4 regions of the Mammaliicoccus sp. D-M19 genome follow, and region 3 is predicted to be linked to each of the others. Evidence: riboswitches for the same ligand, from Rfam matches in the RefSeq annotation. Region 3 holds a riboswitch; each other region holds the start of a gene.
What was found. Region 3 has a riboswitch for S-adenosylmethionine ahead of LQ675_RS02925 (methionine ABC transporter ATP-binding protein). Riboswitches for the same ligand answer to the same signal wherever they lie in the genome.

Region 1 (2,208 bases), on a different contig from region 3:
GATTTTGAAAGATATGAATTTTTCTTTGAAAGAAATTAAAGCTTTGTTGAAATCAAATGAGTCTATCAACACACTCAATGTACTGTTAAGTGAAAAAATCATTGAGCTAGAGGAAAATATTCGAAACGAAAGTGACCAATTGAAACAAATTCAGTTTATTAAAAAGAATATAAGTGAAGAAAGCGAATATCCAGTATCTAATATCTTGAATTTAAAAAATAAATCTAAAAAGCATCAACTAATGAAAAAATTTAGAAGTAAATTTATGTTTGTATCTATGATTGTCGGTATTGGCCAATATACAAGCATTGCCATGGCGATAACAAAGAAAAAATGGAAGCCAGTTATCATCGTTTATCCGTTCGTACTATTGTATGCAGCATTTGCCGTTAAAAAATATTATGCTGTTGTAAGTTACTTATGTCCAAATTGCCAAAATGAATTTAAACCGATTTTCTCAGAATGGTTCAAATCTAATCATACTTATCAAACAAGAAAGCTATTATGTCCACATTGTAATGTAGAAAATTTTTGTATCGAGACACATGAATAATAGTAGAATTCGATTAATAGAGTCGCGTAGTTAAAGAAGGTTTGAGAGATAAGTATAGAAAAATGAGGAAGTCATGGCTTAAGTGGTGAGTAAAGCCAAGAGATGGTGAAAGTCGTGGCTTAAGTGCCGAGTAAAGCCAAGAGATGGTCCAAGTCATGGCTTAAGTATCGAGTAAAGCCAAGAGATGGTGAAAGTCATGGCTTAAGTGCCGAGTAAAGCCAAGAGATGGCCCAAGTCGTGGCTTAAGTACTGAATAAAGCCAAGAGATGGCCCAAGTCATGGCTTAAGTACCGAATAAAGCCAAGAGATGGTCCAAGTCATGGCTTAAATTCTGAGTAAAGCAAAGAGATGGACTAAGTCATGGCTTCATACCTATATTACCCACAACTTTCACCAAACTCACATATCTTAATGCTCTTATCACCGCCATCCAAACCATCCCCTCATTCTCCGGTGTAAAATTTTAAATTGACTAATCTTGAGTACGATGATAGGATTAATAAAAATAATAAAAGACTCTTATCAAGAGTGGCTGAGGGATGTGCCCTATGAAGCCCAGCAACCTTCTATTTGGAAAGGTGCTAATTCACATAAAGTTTGTCTAAACTTTTGAAGATGAGAGGAGGTTTATCTAACTTTCTCTAATTTTTTTAGGGAAAGTTTTTTTATTTTAAATTTTATTTTGGAAAGAGGCGTGTATACATATGAAGAAACTCGTAAAGTTCGTTAGTTTTATCGGTATTATTTTATTATTAGCTGCGTGTGGGAAATCTAGTGGAAGTGAAAATACAAAGATTACGGTAGCAGCTTCTCCGGCTCCGCATGGCGATGTGGTTGAACATGCGAAGGAAAAAATGAAAGAAAAAGGTTATGACTTAGAAGTTAAAACAGTAAATGACTATAAAGTGCCAAACAAATTATTGGATAAAGGTGATGTCGATGCAAATCTATTTCAACATGTGCCTTACTTAAAAGCTGAAAAAGCAACACATGGATATAAAATTGAAGAGGTAGGAAAAGTTTTCACAACGCCAATGGGTGTTTATAGTAAAAAACATAAAGATTTGAAACACTTACCTGATGGCGCAACAATTTATGTGTCTAACAACCCAGCAGAAGAAGGAAGATTTTTATCATTCTTTGTTAATGAAGGATTGATCAAAATAGATCCAAAGGTGAAAATTGAAGATGCTAAATTTGATGATATTATAGAAAATAAAAAGAATTTGAACTTTAATAACAAACAAGGTGCAGAATTTTTACCTAAAACATATAACAGTGGTGAAGGTGATTTAGTGATTATGAATTCAAACTATGCAATTGATAATGGACTGAATCCAGTAAAAGATTCGATAGCAATTGAAGATAAATCATCACCATTTGCGAATATATTAGCTGTAAAAGAAGGTCATAAAAATGATAAGAAATTCCAAGAACTTCTGAAAGTACTTCAGTCTAAAGAAATGAAGAAATATATTAAAGATGAATATGGTGATAATGTTATTCCATATGAAAAAGAATAATACATGAGCCCAGGCATATGTCTGGGTTTTAATTTTATATATTTGTGTATTTATTCACAATGAAATAATATTATAAATCTTTAAAATTTATGTTGTAAGCGTTTCCTATTTGTGCTATATTCAACTTATTAA
Region 2 (2,208 bases), on a different contig from region 3:
GGTCATCTGGATATAATAAATCATCCGCAAATCCTAATGTTAATACTTTCGTTTCTAGTTGAAGTAGACGTTCCTCAACATCATCTCGTCCTCTAAATATGTCGTGACTGTCTAAAACATCTAACAATGTTAAATAGCAGTCTTTGTTAAATACTTCTTTAAATTTATTGCCTTGATATTTTTGGTAGCTTACAACATCATCTGCAGAAAATCTTGATTCGTAATCTTTACTTGAACGATACGTTAAAAAGCCAAGTTGTCTTGCGATGCTTAAACCATCTTGTCCGTTCATATGAATGACTTGTCTTGCAATCTCATTAAACGCTCTACTATATGATGAAGTCTTCTCTGTAGCAGCTAATATGACTGCTTTTTTCACTTCAATCGAACCGTCATAAAGCATTTCTAACGTTTGCATACCACCTAAAGAGCCACCAATTAATACATCAATTTTTTCATAGCCAAATTGTTTCAATCCTAATATGTTTGCTTTCGCAACATCTCTCATCGTCAAATGTTCCGGGAAATTTGGAGTATTCAATCTTGAACTTGATCCATAAGGACTGCCAATTACATTAAATGTTATAAATTGATAATCATTAATTGAAAGGTAACCGCCATCTATAATTTCACGCCACCAACCTGCATGCTCATCATCACCATATGTTAAATGGTTGCCTGTTAGCGCATGACAAACTACAACGAGTGGCTGGCCTTTATAACCCACATACTCATATTGAAGTTTCAAGTTATCAATCACTTCACCAGATTCTGTTTCAAAATGTCCAAGATCTACTATGCCTGTTTCTCGAGAAATAATCACATTAAAACCCCCCTCTTATTTAAATTGAAAGACTTCTTACTCGTCAAAGAAGTAAGAAGTCCTCATCATCCTTATTATGCGAGTATACTCGTTGGTAGTAGCACCGTATCTATTATGACCGGTTGCTGAAGTGTCGTCGGGCCAATTCCCTCAACTTCTCTGAATAAGCTTTGCTATGTAATTTATATTAAGAATACTAGAAATGAGCATTTCTTTCAATAAGTTAACGAATGAAATTAAAAGACTAATCTCACAATCGCCATAATAAACATACCAGCTATAACTGTAATCGTTAAACTTTTAAATATGAGTGCTATTAGAATTGTTGGTATCGCGACTATAATACTCTCAAAATTTAACGTAAACCCCGCATTGCCTTCTTGATTTAACATGCCTTCTAGTATTAATGCCGTAAAGAGACATACCGGCACATATTGTAACCACTTGATCACACTTTCAGGTAAGTCCGCTTTTGATAACAATACAAATGGAGAAACACGGATAATCCAAGTTAAAACAAAACAACTTATCGTAATTAAAATTAAATACATCGATATACTCATTTATCAAACACCACCCCTACGACAGAAGCAATAATTGTCGACACAATAATGGATAAATAAGTTGGCATAAATAATGTCAGAATAAGCATGCATACAATCGTTAATAATATTAAATAAAGATATACTAAGACTTTGCTTTTATGTATCGTTTCAAACTGAGCAATTAATAAAAATATAAACATCGCTGTTAAAGCATAATCGAGGCCAAACATTTCAGGTTTAGGTATTAAGTTACCGACTAAACCGCCAATAATAGATGTGACAATCCATAATAAATAAGCTGAAATATTTAAACCATGCATCCAAGTCGCATTGAGCGATTTCTCTTTCACATATTTCGTAATCGCAACACCGAATGACTCATCCGTTACAAGTGTGCCTATTCCTATATTCGACCAAAAACCATTTCCTTTAAATGCTGGGACTAAAGCCAAACTTTGAAGAAACATTCTTGAGTTAACAAAAAATACCGTCAATAGAATTGCTGAAATAGGGGAGTGGATGGCGACCAACGCACATATAATAAATTGAGCAGCACCCGCATAGACAAAAATAGACAACAATGCAATTTCCAAAATAGATAAACCAGATGAAATACCGACGATACCAAAAGCTAATGCAACACTAAAGTATCCAAGCATAGTTGGTATACAATCTTTAACACCTTGAAGGAACAAACCTTTATTCGTAATACTCGTACTTGTCACAACGATGCCTCCAATCTACAGTTAAAGGTAAGTCTAACGTTTGTCTAACCTCAATCTTACTTACCTCTAAAGAATTTTAATATGTATTAGTTTTATCATACCTATATTACTTTAT
Region 3 (2,208 bases):
TTTTGCTCAATCAGAATTAGGGGACATTGTGTTTGTTGAGTTGCCAGAAGAAGGTGACGAATTAACTAGTGGAGATTCATTCGGTAGTGTAGAATCTGTTAAAACAGTTTCTGAACTATATGCACCATTATCTGGTAAAGTCGTTGAAGTAAACGAAGAACTAGAAGACAGCCCTGAGTTTGTTAATGAATCATCATATGATAAAGCTTGGATGGTCAAAGTTGAACTATCTGATAAAGCTCAATTAGATGAATTATTAGATGCAGACGCTTATAGTGAAATGATAGGTGAATAACATAACATTAAACTCCACGATACTGATGTGTCATGGAGTTTTTTTGAAATATTTATTATGAAACTGAACAGCAATACTATCTCATTTGTAGAAGGTGATATTCATGGCGATGATTAAAAAGATTATAATCGTAGAAGGTATTTCTGATAAAAAACGAGTGGAAGAAGTATTAAATGATCATGTTCATATCATTTGTACCCATGGAACGATGGGTGTCGAAAAAATGGATGAGCTACTTGAAGAGATATATGGTTCTCAAGTATATGTCTTAGTAGATCAAGATAAAGAAGGTAAGAAAATTAGAAAATGGTTTAAGAAATATGCAAGTGAAAGTCAGCATATTTATATAGATTCTACATTTTCTGAAGTAGCGCGCTGTCCAAGACAATATTTAGCGAATGTGTTAAACTATCATGGATTTATTGTTAAGAATGATTTTGTATTGAAAGGGAAGTATCGTTACCATGAAACACACAGAAATATTGAACGATATATACAAGCATTTTGATAAAGATATCCATTTATTATTTGGATATACGCCAACATGTGGAACGTGCAAAATATCAGAACGCATGTTAGATATTGCAAACCAAGTGACACAATTACCTATTAATAAGTGTGACTTGAATTTTTACCCAGAATTCTGTAAAGAATTTGAAATCATGTCAGTACCCGTACTTTTTATCATGCATAAAGATCAAGTTATCCGTCGCATTTATGCCTTTCAGTCTGTTCCGTATATTGTAGAGAATATTCAAAAAGTTATTGACGATAAAAACTTATCATGATAGTATGAATTTAATTAAATACGTAATAACTCTTATCAAGAGTGGTGGAGGGATGTGCCCTTTGAAGCCCGGCAACCGTCATATAAATATGAAATGGTGCCAATTCACAAAAAGTGTTAACTTTTGGAGATGAGAGAAAGACAATTTTTGACGCCTTTCTCTTATTTTAAAGAGTGAGGCGTTTTTAATTTAGAGATTAGGAGGCAGCAGATTTGATCGAATTAAATAAAGTTGTTAAAACTTTCAAAACAAAAAAAGGTAACATAACAGCTGTTGACCATGTTGACTTAAACATAGATAAAGGAAGTATATATGGTGTAATTGGTTTTTCTGGTGCAGGTAAAAGTACGCTTATACGTATGTTTAATGGCCTAGAAACACCAACTGAGGGAGAAGTAATTGTAGACGGTGCGAATATCGGTCAATTATCAAAGCAAGACCTCAGATTAAAAAGACAAAAAGTAAGCATGATTTTCCAACATTTCAACTTACTTTGGTCTAGAACAGTTAAAGATAACATCGCATTTCCATTAGAAATCGCTGGTGTATCTAAAAGTGAAATTAATGAGAGAACAAAGGCACTCATTAAAAGAGTTGGATTAGAAGGACGCGAGAATGCATATCCTTCACAATTATCAGGAGGGCAAAAACAAAGAGTTGGTATTGCCCGTGCACTAGCTAATGATCCACATGTCTTATTATGTGACGAAGCAACAAGTGCACTCGATCCGCAAACTACTGATGAAATATTAGATTTATTAGTAGATATTAATAAAGAACTGGATTTAACTATCATATTAATCACACATGAAATGCATGTCATTAGAAAAATTTGTGACCACGTAGCAGTCATGGAGAACGGTAAGTTTGTTGAAGAGGGAGAAGTTATTAACGTATTTAATAACCCTCAAACTTATGTTACACAACGATTCGTTAAAGATGATCTTAAAGCAGATGATTTACAAAGAACTTTACATGACTTTAAGAAAGAACAATCAAATGGTGAAATTTGGAAATTAAACTTCGTTGGTGGAACAAGTTCTGATCCAGTGTTAGCGAAAATTATAAAAACTTATAATATCGATATTAACGTTATCGAAGGTGACGTTAAATTAACTCAAAATG
Region 4 (2,208 bases), on a different contig from region 3:
TTTTAGGTAATAAATAGTTCATTACTGAGAATATACCTTTTTTCATTTCACCAGCGTATTCAGTACCGCCAATTAGTATGACACGGTGTTTGAACGAAGTTATAATGAATGTCTCAGAATTTGTACCGTCTTTTTCTGGATCAGCTTTAAATCCTGGTGCACTAATAACAGTGAAATTAGGGCTGATATTAAGTGCTTCTTCTTTAGTTTCTGGGCGGATAAACATGTTCTGTGCAAATAAATTATGCCAAGGCATTTCGTTAATCACGCGTAAATTTAATCGTGATGATTCATCTGCACCTGCATATCCATTAAAGACATAAAGTTGTGATTTTTGGTTTAAGTAGTCAATAACTTGATCATATAAATTTAAAAAGTTACTTTCTGAGATAGGTTGGTTGATTGTACCCCAATCAATATCTTGTTCAGTATCTTCCTCTTTAACGATAAATTTGTCTTTAGGAGAGCGACCTGTGTATTTACCAGTTTCCATTCTGATTGCGCCAGATTCTGTTAATACGCCTTCTCCTGCTTCTAGAATGTGATTGTACAATTCGGTTCTAGAAAGTTGCTGTAGTGTAGTGTCCTTCTTTAAAAGGTTTGAAAGTTCGATTGATTCGGTAATTGACTGTATTGCCATAAATGACGACCCCCATGTCTAATATTAGTGTTGTAAGCATTTTCATGGAATTAGTATAACACATTAAAATATATAGTCTATACTAATGAGTGAATTTGTTATAAAAAATTTTTGGAAATTTGAATGTGTTTCGTTCCATTGACATATTATGAAAACTTTAGTATTATCATTTCTGACGGATTCTCTTATCCTGAGTGGTGGAGGGACATGGACCCAATGAAACCCAGCAACCTCTTTCTAATGAAAGAAAGGTGCCAAACCGTTTGCAGACCAATATTGTCTGAACGATAAGAGCGAATGGACGAGTGTGCCTTCTCTCTATATCTTTATTGAGAGAGGGCACTTTTTATTTGCGCTGAGGAAGAGACCGTACAACTTTATTTAAAGGAGATTTTTTATGTCAAAGAATAGAAGACTCTTCACATCAGAATCAGTAACAGAAGGGCATCCAGATAAAATTGCGGACCAAATTTCCGATGCTATCCTGGATGAATTATTAAAAGGCGATCCTAAAGCAAGAGTCGCTTGTGAAACAACAGTAACAACTGGTATGGCTTTAATTGCAGGTGAAATTTCTACTTCAACATATGTAGATATCCCCAAAGTAGTTAGACAAACAGTAAAAGATATAGGATACACAAGAGCGAAGTATGGTTATGATTTCCAAACGATGGCGATTTTAACTGCTATTGATGAGCAATCACCAGATATTGCACAAGGTGTAGATTGCGCACTAGAAGATAGAGATGATTTATCAGATAGAGAAATAGAATCAATTGGTGCAGGTGACCAAGGTCTTATGTTTGGTTTTGCTACAAATGAAACGGAAACATACATGCCTTTACCAGGATATTTAGCTCACCAACTTGCGAAGAAATTAACAGATGTACGTAAAGACGGTACTTTAGAATATTTACGTCCAGATGGTAAGACACAAGTAACAGTTGAATATGACGAAAATGACAAACCAGTAAGAGTAGATACAATCGTTATTTCTTCACAACATCATGAAAAAATTGAATTAGAAAAAATTCAACAAGATATTAAAGATCATGTTATCTATCCAATCGTACCTAAAGAATTATTAGATGAAGAAACTAAATTCTTTATCAATCCAACAGGTAGATTTGTAATTGGTGGACCACAAGGAGATGCTGGATTAACAGGTAGAAAAATCATTGTAGATACATACGGTGGTTATGCAAGACACGGCGGAGGATGTTTCAGTGGTAAAGATCCTACTAAAGTAGATAGATCAGGTGCATACGCTGCTAGATATGTTGCTAAGAATATAGTAGCAAGTGGATTAGCAGATAAATGTGAAGTCCAATTAGCATATGCAATTGGAGTAGCACAACCAGTATCCATTTCAATAGATACTTTTGGTACAGGTAAAGTAGAAGAAACTGTATTAGTAGAAAAAATAAGAGAAGTATTTGATTTAAGACCAGCAGGCATTATTCAAATGTTGAATTTAAGACAACCAATCTACAAAAAGACAGCAGCATACGGTCACTTCGGTAGAACAGATGTTCAATTACCATGGGAACAATTAGATAAAGTAGATT

Region 1: linked by a shared signal. The riboswitch ahead of LQ675_RS13910 (MetQ/NlpA family ABC transporter substrate-binding protein) and the one ahead of LQ675_RS02925 (methionine ABC transporter ATP-binding protein) in region 3 are both predicted to bind S-adenosylmethionine.
Region 2: linked by a shared signal. The riboswitch ahead of metX (homoserine O-acetyltransferase MetX) and the one ahead of LQ675_RS02925 (methionine ABC transporter ATP-binding protein) in region 3 are both predicted to bind S-adenosylmethionine.
Region 4: linked by a shared signal. The riboswitch ahead of metK (methionine adenosyltransferase) and the one ahead of LQ675_RS02925 (methionine ABC transporter ATP-binding protein) in region 3 are both predicted to bind S-adenosylmethionine.

What each region holds. Positions count from the first base shown of each region.
Region 1 is NZ_JAJNHW010000010.1:73,712-75,919, forward strand. Features, by position in the region: gene LQ675_RS13905 (MerR family transcriptional regulator) at 1-553, shown strand, start outside; SAM riboswitch class I at 1,070-1,175, shown strand; gene LQ675_RS13910 (MetQ/NlpA family ABC transporter substrate-binding protein) at 1,258-2,076, shown strand.
Region 2 is NZ_JAJNHW010000009.1:67,549-69,756, reverse strand. Features, by position in the region: gene metX (homoserine O-acetyltransferase MetX) at 1-820, opposite strand, end outside; SAM riboswitch class I at 892-993, opposite strand; gene LQ675_RS13255 (AzlD domain-containing protein) at 1,060-1,386, opposite strand; gene LQ675_RS13250 (AzlC family ABC transporter permease) at 1,383-2,027, opposite strand.
Region 3 is NZ_JAJNHW010000001.1:574,965-577,172, reverse strand. Features, by position in the region: gene gcvH (glycine cleavage system protein GcvH) at 1-295, shown strand, start outside; gene LQ675_RS02935 (toprim domain-containing protein) at 399-803, shown strand; gene LQ675_RS02930 (thioredoxin family protein) at 760-1,083, shown strand; SAM riboswitch class I at 1,113-1,219, shown strand; gene LQ675_RS02925 (methionine ABC transporter ATP-binding protein) at 1,296-2,208, shown strand, end outside.
Region 4 is NZ_JAJNHW010000002.1:108,070-110,277, forward strand. Features, by position in the region: gene pckA (phosphoenolpyruvate carboxykinase (ATP)) at 1-640, opposite strand, end outside; SAM riboswitch class I at 823-934, shown strand; gene metK (methionine adenosyltransferase) at 1,038-2,208, shown strand, end outside.